4 regions of the Rhizobium viscosum genome follow, and region 1 is predicted to be linked to each of the others. Evidence: predicted binding sites of a transcription regulator. Region 1 holds the regulator's gene; each other region holds the start of a gene.
The links. The regulator LexA, encoded in region 1, represses DNA repair genes until DNA is damaged. The targets are predictions, from matches to a motif close to TGTTCNNNNTGTGTTCNG.
Positions count from the first base shown of each region.

Region 2: the regulator LexA is predicted to act here: its motif matches at 1,337-1,354, upstream of H4W29_RS05330 (PA0069 family radical SAM protein).
Region 3: the regulator LexA is predicted to act here: its motif matches at 2,089-2,106, upstream of H4W29_RS16545 (ribonuclease T2 family protein).
Region 4: the regulator LexA is predicted to act here: its motif matches at 1,236-1,253, upstream of H4W29_RS09140 (fibrinogen-binding protein).

Region 1 covers NZ_JADBEC010000001.1:80,174-83,660, forward strand. The annotation lists gene kdsA (3-deoxy-8-phosphooctulonate synthase) at 1-179, opposite strand, end outside; gene H4W29_RS00380 (VOC family protein) at 176-1,063, opposite strand; gene lexA (transcriptional repressor LexA) at 1,260-1,985, shown strand; gene H4W29_RS00390 (ComEC/Rec2 family competence protein) at 1,966-3,487, opposite strand, start outside.
Region 2 covers NZ_JADBEC010000001.1:1,050,387-1,053,873, reverse strand. The annotation lists gene H4W29_RS05330 (PA0069 family radical SAM protein) at 111-1,268, opposite strand; gene H4W29_RS05325 (glycosyltransferase family 2 protein) at 1,408-1,926, shown strand; gene H4W29_RS05320 (hypothetical protein) at 2,105-2,419, shown strand; gene moaB (molybdenum cofactor biosynthesis protein B) at 2,443-2,994, opposite strand; gene H4W29_RS05310 (4-(cytidine 5'-diphospho)-2-C-methyl-D-erythritol kinase) at 2,994-3,487, opposite strand, start outside.
Region 3 covers NZ_JADBEC010000001.1:3,371,266-3,374,752, reverse strand. The annotation lists gene ettA (energy-dependent translational throttle protein EttA) at 1-1,217, opposite strand, end outside; gene H4W29_RS16545 (ribonuclease T2 family protein) at 1,326-2,063, opposite strand; gene H4W29_RS16540 (alpha/beta fold hydrolase) at 2,234-3,178, shown strand; gene H4W29_RS16535 (DMT family transporter) at 3,180-3,487, shown strand, end outside.
Region 4 covers NZ_JADBEC010000001.1:1,818,220-1,821,706, forward strand. The annotation lists gene H4W29_RS09135 (helix-turn-helix transcriptional regulator) at 1-615, opposite strand, end outside; gene H4W29_RS09140 (fibrinogen-binding protein) at 1,488-2,492, shown strand; gene H4W29_RS09145 (hypothetical protein) at 2,630-3,487, shown strand, end outside.

The sequences.
Region 1 (3,487 bases):
ACGAGCCCGATGCCGAGCTTGGCGCAGAGTTCCTTCAATGTGCCGGCAACCATGAACGCATGGTCACGGCTTTCCATTTCGCAAGCGCCGGCAATCAGCGACAGGCGTGAAGCATTGGAGAAAGTGACCTTGCCGACGCCTTCGCCGACCGTCACCACGGAGTTGGTAGTAGAGCTCATGATGTTTCCTCAAAGGCGAAGAGCACGCCCTGGCCGGGCGCAGGCTTCACCAGAATACGGTTGCCCTTGCGTGTATAGGTCACCCCGTTAGCAGCCAAATGCGCTTCTGTCACGGCCAGATCGCCGACAGCAAAGCGGATCGCCCGACCGCGCAGACCACGATCGGTATCCGACGTGGCAAGATCGAAATAAGCCTCCAGCCCTTCCGGGGTCATCAGGCTGATCTTTGCGTTTCCGGTGGACACATCCAACCCGAAACTCGTGACATCAGCAGAAGCGGCTTTTGCCATCGAGCAAACGAACTCGCCGAAAGCTGTCGGCTCGGGGGCCGCGAGCACGATCTCTGCAATGCCTGTGACACCATTGGCATGGGCCTCCAGCGTATTCCGGTTGGCAGGGAGAGGATTGATGCGCTCGACAGCGAAGAGAAAGAAATCCGGTGCCCGGAGGTCGCCAGCGAAGGCGAGCCGGAAGCCGGCAATATTCTCCGTGCCATCCGGCATTTTCACCGGGCGCTCGAACTGCAACACAGAACCGGCACTCACACTGTCTTTCACGAATCGAGCATGTTCGTGCTTTGCATCCGCCGTCGCGAAGGCAATCGCAGACAGTCCTTCGCTACCGCACCGGAAACGAAAAGCCTGATTGCGGGCGGTGAAGACATTGCCTTCGCGCGCTGTCTCCTCGCTCACTTCGACGCTCGCAACGCCTAGCGGCTCCAGATAGGTTTTGTCGGCGAAGAAAACGCAGGCATTTTCCGTCCCGAAGGGATGGCGGGCATCCGGCGCGACGGTGAAACCAAGTTTGCCCAGTCTTTCGCGGGCAAGGTCGATATCGGTAACCGGCAAAACGAGATGATCGATCGGAAGCGTGACTTGGCTCATTAGGTCCCCTCCAGCAGTCACAAGGAGATGTGCTTCAGCAGGCGTTGCGAGACAAGGCCGGGAAGGCTTGGGGCCGAGAAAAATAAAATTCTCATCAGAATGAACAGAAGTTTTACGAAAATTTAGCTACTTGCGGAACACATATGGAACATATAGTGTCCGTTCTGGATTTGTTTCAAGACTGGGGTTACACGCCATGCTCACGCGCAAACAACAGGAACTCCTTCTTTTCATTCACGAAAGGATGAAGGAGTCAGGCGTTCCGCCGTCTTTCGACGAGATGAAGGATGCGCTGGATCTGGCCTCGAAATCCGGCATTCATCGGCTGATCACGGCGCTCGAAGAACGCGGCTTCATTCGCCGGCTTCCGAACCGGGCACGTGCGCTCGAAGTCATCAAACTGCCGGAAGCTTATAGCCCGAGCCTGCAGCCACGGCGTGGCTTTTCGCCGAGCGTCATCGAAGGCAGCCTTGGCAAGCCCCAGCCAGTAGCACCTCCCGCCTCGGCAAAGCCAGCACCTGCTGCAGACAACGGCAATTCGGTTTCCGTTCCTGTCATGGGCCGCATTGCCGCCGGTGTGCCGATCTCGGCAATCCAGAACAATACGCATGACATTACCGTTCCCACCGATATGCTCGGCTCCGGCGAACATTATGCGCTCGAAGTTCGCGGCGACTCGATGATCGAAGCCGGCATCTTCGATGGCGATACCGTCATCATCCGCAATGGCAGCACGGCTAACCCGGGCGATATCGTCGTCGCGCTCGTGGATGACGAGGAAGCAACGCTCAAGCGCTTCCGCCGCAAGGGCGCATCGATTGCGCTCGAGGCAGCAAACCCTGCCTATGAAACACGTATCTTCCCGCCGGATCGCGTCAAGGTTCAGGGAAAACTCGTCGGCCTCATTCGCCGCTATCACTGACCGGTGACTGGCCTGCGTCTGTGAATGTATCACTGCGCCAGTCATAGGCGCGGTGGCGTATCCAGGGTCTCTGCAATGGACCGAATGAGGTTACGACATCGATTCCCTTAGCGGTGAATCGAAGTTCGACAGAACCTGTCTTGCGCAGCGTCTCGCCGGTAAAGAGCAGCGCGCCGGAACGGCAACGGTCGAAGTGCAATCGGACGGGTGTCACGACGATATCAGCCGTATCGCAGGCTGGTCCGAGATAGGCAGCATCGTCGATGACGATCAGCCTCTTTCCATTGCCGAGCAAGGTGGTGCACCAGGCGCCCTTCAGGCAGGAGAAGCGTGACGCCGGGTTGATGGCGACTGCCTGTCTCATTGTCTCTCTGGCTTCATTCTGCTGATCGGGTGACAGTCGCAGTCTTTTGCCATCAGCCGCAGTCAGCGCACTTGCAGCTTGGAGCATAACCGGCTTCTGATGCTCTTCGATGGCAAGTGCCCTTTGCCATTGTTGGAAGATGAAGGCGGGCGGCTTTTCACGGTTCGAAGCCATCACCTCTCCATCGATTATAGCGACCAGGCTGCCATCTTCGGAGATGGTGATGTCGGGTATCGCCTCTGACGGAAACAGTACAACAGCGATCGTCGAGACCGCGACAATCGCCGTTCCCATGTGCCGTAGCCGGGTCCTGAGGAGGGTCAGCAGCAGAAAGCCAAGGACGGCTGTTGGAAAATACCAGCCGGGCAAACGGCCCACATCTATATTACCGCCCCAAGTCGATACCGTCTTTGCGATGACGATTACGAGATCGAGCCCGAAGCCTGCCACCTGCCATGCCCAGCCGTCCAGGCCAAAGGGCATCAGCAACATGGCAATCATGCCGAATGGCATGACGACAAACGTAATGACAGGCATCGCCGCGAGATTTGCCGGCAAGCCATAGGCCGTCAGCCGGTGGAAATGCTCGATCGAAAACAGTGCCGTCGAAAAGCCACCGATCAGCGACGTCAGGAAAACGCCACCAAAGAAGCCACCGACCACGAAGAAGGGTTTCATGATCGGAAGTTTGGCGAAGGCATTCTCCCGCATCGGTCGCCCCTTCCAGAGGTCGTATCCGGCGACCAGGGCAAGTGTTGCGGCGAAAGACATCTGAAAGCTTGGTCCGAGCACTTCCGATGGCGAGACCGCGAGGATCACGAGAGCGGACAGGGCGACGTTTCTGAGACTGATCGACGGCCGATCGAAGAAGACGGCAACCAGCATGATCGCCATCATGATGAAGGCGCGTTCCGCGGAGACGGCAAAACCCGAGATCAGATAGTAAGCAGTTACCGCTGCGAGTGCGCCGGCAGCCGCAATCTTCTTGGTCGGCCACGCATGTGCAATGCCTGGGAACAGGCTGAGGATGACGCGCAGACCGACGAAGAAGATACCGGCGGAGAGCGCCATGTTGAGGCCGGAGATCGCGATGATGTGGGCAAGACCGGATTGGCGCAGCGCTTCTGTCGTCTCATCC
Region 2 (3,487 bases), 970 kb from region 1:
AGACAGAAGACGCAGGGCAGGTCTTCTTCAGGCCTTACGCAAGCTCAAGAGCAATTCCAGCAAAAGTGCATCACGGTTTTGCGTTTTCGGAATTGCGTGAAAATAAGCAGTCAAAGCAACGAAAGCTGCACGCCGCTTCCATTTGGCGGCACGAAGAGATCGTCGCGCAAGGCAAGGCTTCGACGGGTCAACTCCAGCCGCTTTGCCGCCATCTCGAAGCGTCGGGCGATTTGCCACGCGTAGGGGCCGGCACCTTTCATGCGTTTGCCGAACTCGGCGTCATAATCCTTGCCGCCACGCATCGAGCGCACCAGCGACATGACGTGACGATAGCGATCAGGATAATTCTGCAGCAACCAGTCGCGGAACAGCGGACTCACTTCCAGCGGCAGCCGCAGCAGCACATAACTTGCCTCTCCTGCGCCTGCCGCCTTCGCAGCATCCAGAATACGCTCCAGCTCATGATCGTTGAGCGCCGGGATAATCGGCGCAGCCATCACTGATGTGCGCACACCGGCCTCGGAAAGCCCACGGATCGCCTCCAGCCTGCGCGTCGGCGTCGAGGCCCGCGGCTCCATCAGGCGCGCAAGCTTGCGATCGAGCGTCGTGACCGAAATACCGACACGCACGATGTTCTTCGCCGCCATCTCCGTGAGAATATCGAGATCGCGCAGGATCATCGCCGACTTGGTGACGATCGCAACCGGGTGGTTCGCCTTGTTCAGCACGTCGAGGATCTGCCGCATGATGCGCCATTCCTTCTCGATCGGCTGGTAGGGATCGGTGTTGGTGCCGATCGCGATGACGCGGACCTTGTAGCCAGGCTTGGCGAGCTCGCGCTCCAGAAGCTTCGGCGCGTCCGGCTTGGCAAAAAGCTTGCTTTCGAAATCCAGCCCCGCCGAGAGACCCATATAGGCATGTGTCGGCCGGGCGAAACAGTAGATGCAGCCATGCTCGCAGCCACGATAGGGATTGATCGACCGGTCGAAGGAAAGATCGGGGGACTCGTTGCGGGTGATCGCCGTGCGCGGCTTCTCGATCTGCACATCCGTCTTGAAGGGCGGCAGTTCCTCAATCGTCTGCCAGCCATCATCGAAGGCCTCGCGCTGGGTCGGTTCGAAGCGGCCGCTCGGGTTCAGCCCCGCGCCGCGGCCACGCCGCCGGTCAACCTCTATGCGCAGCCCCGAGGCCGCGATCATCGCGTCGGCAATATCCGCCGTATTGGCAGGCGCAAATGCGGCCTGCCCTGCAAGGGACTGTGGTCTCATCGGATTCTCCAGCGGCGGAAAACGCTCGATCCCGCTCGTTTTGATGATTATATTCCTATCTATAAAAAGAGAACAATGCAAGAACAAAATGAGGAAAGTGGTGCTGGCAAAATTTTGTGCGGCGCTCTATAAACAGGCAATGTTGACTGTCGTTCTTGAATGCCAGGATCAGGAACCTGAACTGGCCCAGACTCTATCGGTATTGGTGGCAGGCGCCGTGGAAGGTCTCGTCAGCGACGTGGTCGTGCTTGATCACGGCTCACGCGACGGCACCTCGCGGGTGGCGGATGCCGCCGGCTGCCGTTTCCATTCGCAGTGGGATATCAAGGACATCATCCGCTCCGCTCGCGGCGAATGGCTGCTCTTCGTCGAGCCGGGCGCAAGACCTCAGGCGGGCTGGATCGACGAAGTCTCGGAATATGTGGCCTTGAATAAGGTCTCGGCGCGCTTTACTGCCTCCCGAGGTTATCGCCGCCCTTTTTTCCAGCGCGTTGGCCGTGCCAGGCCGCCGCTGGAACTGGGCTTGCTCATGCCGAAGAAACTTGCCATTTCAGTTGCAAAGAGCGGCATGCGCCTTACAGAATTCGTCAAGGCACAGAAGCCACGCCAGCTCTCCAGCGAATTGATTCCCTCCTGGGTCGCCCGCGCCGCGCGATAGCTGCACTCCTCGATATTGCGAAAAGATGGCGCCCAATAGGATTTCGCGCTATAATCTGGCTATGGCGCCGCCGAAGCGCCTCGCTTCGCAACGGATGGCCATGGAATGCCGGTGAACGGCAGAGCAGGTCAGCGAAAATCTCCTCTTCTGCCGGGATTCCGGCGAAAGGAGGTGCGTCATGCTACGCAATATGGTCCAAGGCCTGCTGGCCGCCATATTGACGACATCGCTGATCGCGCATCCGCATCCGGCAGCATCGCAGATGATGCGCAGTTGCGCAGGCCGATCCGAGATCGTCAAATTCCTGGACAGCAACTTTGCTGAAAAGCTGACGGCAGTCGGACTGATCAACCAGAACGCCATTCTCGAGGTCTATGCCGCTGAAAGCGGCACCTGGACGCTCGTCGTCACGGATGTTCACGGCATAAGCTGCGTGCTGCTATCAGGTGACAGCTGGGAAACGATGCCCGCCCTGCCGGGCCTCGCGACATAGAGGAAACCGCTGTCGCAGCCAGCCTATTTCGTCGCGCCGCGCTTGAGGTGCTCGTCCAGGCGCGGCATGATCTCCACGAAATTGCAGGGCATCTGCCGGTAGTCGAGCTGCGCCTTCAATATGCCGTCCCACGCATCTTTGCAGGCGCCGGGCGAGCCCGGCAGCACGAAGATGAAGGTGGCGTTGGCAACACCTGCCGTGGCGCGCGACTGGATCGTCGAGGTTCCGATCTTGTCGTAGGAAATGCGGTGGAACACGGCCGAAAACCCGTCCATCCTCTTTTCGAAGAGCGGTTCCAACGCGTCGGGTGTCACGTCGCGGCCGGTGAAGCCGGTCCCACCCGTGGTGATGACGACGTCGATCTCCTTGGCTTCCGTCCAGGCGCGCACGCGTGCGGTGATTCTCTCGCGGTCGTCAGGCACGATGTCGCGGTCGACCAGCTGATGTCCGGCTTCCGCAATCCGTGCCACCAGCGTGTCGCCGGATTTGTCGTCCGCCAGCGTACGCGTATCCGAAACGGTCAGAACCGCAATGCCGAGGGGTATAAAAGCTCGTTTTTCATCCAGGCCTGCCATCATGCACCTCCTGCGAAAGTCTCGGTCGACTGGAAATACCAGTCCGGGCGGGCCGCGTGAAGACGCTCAGCGGCGCGCAGCGCAGCAACGGGTGTCTCGAAAATGCCGAAGCAGGTCGCGCCAGAGCCGGACATGCGGGTGAAAAGCGCGCCTTCTGCCGCGAGCATGTTTGAAATCTCGGCGATTTCGGGAACCAGTTCCCGCGCCGGCATCTCAAGATCATTGCGTGTCGCCCGTATGGCTTCCATCCAGTGCTGCGTCTTCTTCAGGACGAGCGGAGGATTGTTCTTGGTGACAAGCCGCTGGAAGATCTCGGGCGTGGAAACGCTTTTCAACGGATTGGCGAGCACCATGGCGAAGGAGGGCAGGGCATCGGCGGTCTCTATCTGTTCACCGATACCGCGGGCAATCAGTGGCGTGCTTTTCAGGCACATCGGCACGTCGGCCCCAAGCTTCAGCGCGAGGGCGGCAACGGTCTCAGCGGGAAGCGTCA
Region 3 (3,487 bases), 3.3 Mb from region 1:
GCACCGCCGGAAATTTCCTCCCAGACGGTCTTGTTGCCGTCGAGAGCATCACGGCTCTGATCGACATAACCGAGATGCACGGTCTCGCCGATGCGGATCGAACCGTTGTCGGGCTTTTCCTGGCCGGTGATCATCTTGAACAGCGTCGTCTTGCCGGCGCCGTTCGGGCCGATGATGCCAACGATACCACCCGGCGGCAGCTTGATCGACAGGTCGTTGATCAGCGTGCGGCCCTCGAAGCCCTTGGTGATGCCCTCCATCTCGATGACCACCTGGCCGAGACGCTCGCTGACCGGAATGATGATCTGCGCGTCGCCGGGACGCTGCTTCTCGGCGGCTTCCACCAGCTGCTCGTAGGACTTGATACGCGCCTTGGACTTGGCCTGACGAGCCTTCGGGCTGGAAGCAATCCATTCCTGTTCGCGGCTGATCGCCTTCTGGCGGCCTGCCTCTTCGCGGTTTTCCTGCAGCATGCGCTTGGCTTTCGCCTGAAGGTAAGCCGAGTAGTTGCCTTCGTAAGGAATGCCGCGACCGCGGTCGAGTTCGAGGATCCAGCCGGTGACGTTGTCCAGGAAGTAGCGGTCGTGGGTGATCATCATCACGGCGCCCGGATAGTCGCGCAGATGCTTTTCGAGCCAGGCGATGGTCTCGGCGTCCAGATGGTTGGTCGGTTCGTCGAGCAGCAGCAGATCCGGCTGCGAGAGCAACAGGCGGCAGAGTGCAATACGGCGACGTTCACCACCAGAAAGGCTGGTGACTTCGGCGTCGCGCGGCGGGCAGCGCAAAGCTTCCATCGCCATCTCGACCTGGCTTTCCAGATCCCAGAGGTTCTGGCTGTCGATGATATCCTGAAGTTTCGCGCCCTCTTCCGCCGTCTCGTCGGAATAGTTCATCATCAGTTCGTTGTAGCGATCGACGATTGCCGTCTTGGAGGCAACACCTTCCATGACGTTCTCGAACACTGTCTTGTTGGGATCGAGTTTCGGTTCCTGTTCCAAGTAGCCGACCGTCGCGCCCTCGGCGAGCCAGGCTTCGCCGGTATATTCCTTGTCCTGGCCGGCGATGATGCGCAGCACGGTGGACTTACCGGCGCCGTTCGGACCGAGGATACCAATCTTGGCATCGGGATAGAAGGAAAGATGGATATTCTCGAGGATCTTCTTATTGCCGTAGGCCTTGTTGAGGCCGGACATATGATAGATGAACTGGCGTGCCATGCTGGGATGCTCCGGGCGGAAACTTGAAATCGTGGCCGCTATGTAGGCGAAACCACGCCCTGGAGCAACGCCGAAACCCTGTTTCGTCAGGATTTCGGCATGTTTCCGTCAGAAGCCGGCTGCATCCACAATGCCTTCGTCGCAGCCGAAGGAAGTCTGCCCTGCTCCCTGGATGAGGCCGCCGAGGCCCTTCTCCTTCGCTTGCGCCGAAACAGCATCCTGCGAAAGCCCGATCGTCAGTTCGCTGATAACGCGCTTGTTGCCGACGCGCCGGCAGCTCATCTTCACGCGGTCGCTGGCGCCAGCGCCGAAACTCTTGTCGAAGGCCGCCTTGATCGCATCTGATTTCAGCGTCTTGCCGACATTGGCGGCAAAGAGATCGCGCACGGCCGAAGCATTGAGATCGCCCATCAGACGGACGGCGGTGGCGAAATAATCGTCGGCACTCATCTTCGTGCAGGTGCCGTGCTTGATCCATTCATGCCGCTCGAGACCCGATTGCGTGCCGGGCATCGCCTTGTCGAGCGCACTCTTCGTCTCGGCTGAGAGGTTCACCGCCGGCAGGCTCGTCCACTGGCCATCCTTGTCGGCGGCTTTCTGGTCTGCAGATACGTCGCAATAGTTCTGCCGCATCGGCCAAAGACCATGGAGAGAAAAGTTGGTGGCGTCATAGCGGTCGCCGCTCTGGCTGGCGCATTCGGCCTTCTTCTGGTTGGTCTGGCAGAATGCCGGCTGCCAGCTTGCCGCAAGGATGAACCGCGTGCGCCCGCTCTCCTGTGCGGACACGGAACCGACTGACGACAGCGAAAGGAACAGGATGGAAACCGAGAGTAGAAACTTGCCCATTATTAGCCCCGAAATAGCCCCGAAAAAGAACAATACAGGAACAAACAAGCACGAAGCCGAAGTTCGCGCAACCCTGAATCGCAGGGGCAAGCATGCTTTTCTTATGTATGAGCGAAACCGCAATATTGCATTCGCCTTGATATCTGGTCTTTTGGGCGTGGGAGGAATGCATGTTTTCCGAGACATTGCGGCTTCAAAACGCCGCGGCTTCGCTTGCCTATCATCACCAGCCTGCCAAGGGGCAAGCACGGGCTATCCTGATGATTTCGCATGGGCTTGCCGAACATTCCCGCCGTTACCAGCGCTTTGCTGCGGCGATGGCGGCAAGGGGCTATCATTGCTATGCGCATGACCATCGCGGCCATGGCGAGACGACCGCACCCGATGCGCCGCTCGGCCGCTTCGCGAGGCGAGATGGCATCGAGCGCGTCGTCAGCGATATCGCCGTCATGCACACCTTTGCCACGGGCCGTCACCCCGGCCTGCCCGTCATTCTCTTCGGTCACTCCATGGGCGGCCTGATCGCACTCAATGCCGTAGCAGACCTCCCTGGCCGTTTCGCCGCCCTCGCCGTCTGGAATTCGAATTTCGCCGTCGGTCTTTCCGGCCGCACTGCCCAGGCGATCCTGCTTGCCGAGCGCATGCTGAAAGGCTCGGACGTGCCGAGCGACATGCTGCCGCGGCTGACATTTTCCGCCTGGGGCAAATCCATTCCCGATCACCGCACGGAATTCGACTGGCTGTCGCGCGACCCGACCGAGGTCGACGCCTATATTGCCGATCCGCTTTGCGGCTTCGATGCTTCGGTATCGCTCTGGCTCGATGTCTTCGCCCTGACCTTCCGCGGCATCGAGAAGGAGCGGCTCGAGACCCTGCCGAAGAACATGCCGATCCATCTGGTCGGCGGCGGCAAGGACCCGGCAACCGAAAATGGAAAAGCCGTGCTCTGGTTGTCAAAGCGTTTGAAAAGCCGAGGCTTCTCCCGTATCAGCACTGAGATATATCAGGACATGCGGCATGAAACGCTGAACGAGATCGGCGCGGAAACGGCAATTGCGGATTTCGCCGATTGGTGCGACGAGGCAATCCGCACGGTCCCGAGCGAAAGGACCTGAGATGACGAGCCTGAGCTATTCCCGCCATCCCGCCTCATCCGAGGTGACATTCGGCTTGCTTTTCATGCTGCTCTCGGTGCTGATCTCGCCGCTGATCGACATCTTCTCGAAGCTCGCAACGACAACGATCTCCTCGACGGAGGTCGCCGGTTTCCGTTTCGTCATCCAGTCGCTCACCATGCTGCCTTTCATCTTCCTGCGCGGCGCCAGGATCCAATTCTCGCTGAAGCAGAGCTGGTATCATGCGATCCGCGGCGCGATGGTCACCATCTCGATGATCTGCTTCGTCACAACGCTGAAGGTCATGGC
Region 4 (3,487 bases), 1.7 Mb from region 1:
CGTGCCCTTACAGATGAGGTCGAGAATCTGCACCTCGCGCGTGGTCAGAGCCGCCATGCTGTTGCGGCGAAGCTTCAGCGCATTGGCGCGCGCTGCGTCGACGGACTTCGTCTGATACAGCGAGGGCTCGAGCTGGGTCGTCGGCCGGTTGGACAGACGGCCCAGAAGCGCGGATGGAAAATGTTCGCCGCCCTTCATCAGTAGATCGATTGCCGCCATGAAGACATCCAGACGCAGATTGAGCGGCAGGACGCCATCGACGACACGCGCCTCGACAAGACGGCTGATATAGGGCTCCATCATATCGATAGCTTCGACGACAAGGCCGATGGATGCGTCCGGACGGTTTTCACGAACGACCTGCAGCGCATCGTGCAACTCGGCGCCGGCGACATGATAGAACAGGACAAGCCGCATGTCGTGAATATCCTTCTCGGATATGGACTGCGCGCTCGATACGCTTACGACATCAAAATTCGGGAATTTCTTTGCCAGTGCCTCAACCATACACTCGGAGAACAAGTCCGCCTTGGCGATTACCAGGACTGTTTCTCCATTCGGGCTCAGTCTTCTTGCCTGATCCGAATCTCCTACTTCCGACCCAACCATGAACATATACGCCTCCCCTAGCGCTACACTATACTCAAACTCGGAGCATCTACTCCCATTGGCGCGATGGCGGGTATTACATGCCGACGAACATTGCCCCTAGGCATGTGGCCGCCTTATCTTTTAGGCATTTCTTAATTATGGTAATATGGATTTCAAAGGAAAGAAATGGCCCAAATGGGTTAGTTGTCACGAAGTTATATTTATTTTCTGCCACTTTATGGTTGCATTTCCGACAAGAAACATACTAGCGGGCGGTATTTCGACTAGATCACGGTATAAAGCAGCATGTATTAGTTCGAGACATACAAAACCAAAGTGGTAATGGGCAGACGATATTTCAAAATAAGACGGAGAACCTTTCGAGCTTAACTTCGCGATACCGCAATCATTCGAAGCCTCCGGATTCGGAAGTATGGGACGCCATCCCCAATTCGCACATAGCCTTTCTCCGAGCCTGCGATCCAGCAGTGGCTTAACTGGAGTATTGAGCCGGACTTCAGCTGCCTTAGCCCGAATTGATATCTATCGGGACCCAGTTTTTTCCATCAATCTGTAATGGTTGCCAAAGTGGCGACGTGAAAATCAAGTATCAGCTGTGTTTTTGATACTTGGTCTTCTTTCGAGGGAACTCAAAAAGAAGTTCGACTGCCTTGCTCGCGCTCATATCGAGTCCGGGACCGGATTTGTGCGTCCTTGTACTGAATAGGCACAATCCCAATACAGAATTTGGCCAACAAATCGCGATGAAGCTGCAGGTGAAAAGGTACCGAGTCCATCTGCCGATGTTAACGCATTGGAGCAAGCGCGAGCAAAGATCCCATTTGAGATGAGAGGGACTTCGAAAGCTGCTCCAGTTTTTTTCTGGAGGAAACGTAATGCCTTATGATCCGAAGCCCGGTCCGCTGGGCTCAGATGACGACACCGTCAAGGTGGGCGCGCTGGCCGACGGCCTTTCCAGCGCTATCAATTCAACCGAAATCGATGATGATTCCACCGGTTACGTCGGCGGTATCGCCAATGGTGACAATCGCAACAACACCGACAACAGCACAGACGTGGACGTCAAGGCCAATGTCGATCTCGATGTGAAGACCGACAACGGCGACAACCGCGACAACGACTACGACTGGAGCTACAAGTCGGACGACGACACGAACACCAAGACGACCACCATCAACGACAACGACACAACCACCACCACGAAGTCGGACTACGACTGGAGCTATGACGCCAAGTCATACAGCGACGACGACGTTGACATCAAGACGATTACCGATAACGACACGAACACCAAGACCGATATCGACACCGACATCAAGACGGTCACGGATACCGACACCAAGACGACCACCAGTAGCCACAATACGAGCGACAGCTTCAACAAGACGGACACGGACTTTGCCGTTATTGACGATGTCAAGGACTTCGGGAACCTCGGCGTAGCCGGCCACGATCTCACCTTCGACATCGGGGATGACTTCTCCTTCACCCTCAATATCGACAATATCCTCAACGGCTCGCTTTCCGGCGAAGGCGCCGATTCTGTCTTCAGCACTGTCCAAGCCAACCATCTCGCAGACCAGGATAAGGCCTGGAACATCACGATGGAGAACGGCGGCGCTCAGAACCACCTGAGTGCGAATGCCGGCACAGCGCACGGTGCTGACGGCATGGATATGGACAGCAAGGGCTGGGACCTCAAGGCAGGTGACGACGTCACAGGCACTTCCACAGCAGATGCTTCGGCAATTCTTGCCAATTCGGGCTTCCATATGGAGCTCGTTCAGGGCGCGAACATGCTCAGCAACGCTGTGGACTCCAGCGTCATCGGCGGTAACTCGCATGTTTCCGATGTCGGCGAAGATACCAGCGGACACTAACCTCCAAGACCAAGAAAGGGCTGCACCGGCTTCGGCCGGTGCAGTTTGAATGCTTGCGTGCGAATTGACGAACAGCGCGGCTCCAGCAGAAGGGGATCGCATGGCCGGTCGTTTCTTCGACAGGGAGGGCCAAGGCAATGCAGATTGAGAAATTCTCAGAAATCATCGCCCATTTCATCGGCATATTCGAAACGACGACCGAAGAGATGAGGCTGCGTGCGGAGCTGACGGAGGGTGCAGGCCCTGCCGAAAATAATCCGGCACTTGACGATCTGGTCGCCAACACGCCCACCTTCGCCTCCGATCTCGCGCTCCAGGACTACGATCCTGATGTCAACTACAGAAGCGTCAGCTATGAGATCATCTATGGCGGCGCCCGCCGATTCGGCCGCCCCTTCGAGGAGAGCATTGAAAAGCTCTCCGAGATTGCGCACCGCGATATGTCGTCGCTGCCCCGGTTCGGCAGCCCACAGGACATCAATGTCGAGGACGACGAACAGCTGCAGGTTTTCAATGGTCCCGGATCGGTGATCGGATACGCTACGCAGGTCAACGTTCTCTTTGACGACGACTATCTCGATATGACGGATGGCCACCATGCCCCCCGTGATACGAGCTTCGTCACCGAACGGCTGGCCGAGTTCAGTGCCCAAACCGAAATCTTCACTCCCTTTGCCAGTCTGCAGCGGACCGACACTTTCGAAGGTGTCAAGCATATCGCCAATGATATGGAAGCCTACATTCGTGCGGTGAAGGATTCCGGCCAGACATCGTTCGGAACGAACGAACCGCCGGCAGACAATCCAAACGACCAGGCGCATGATTTCGTTCTGGCAGGATCCGAGATCACCGGAACCCACATGAACGGCAAACTTGTTTCAGAGGTTCCGGCGCTGGACGATATGCTGCCGGACCGTGGCCTTGCCAAGCTGCCGGAAGATCCCGACGAAACCCAGACATCGGTTGAGCAGCATGACCCGGCTTCAAGCAGCCTG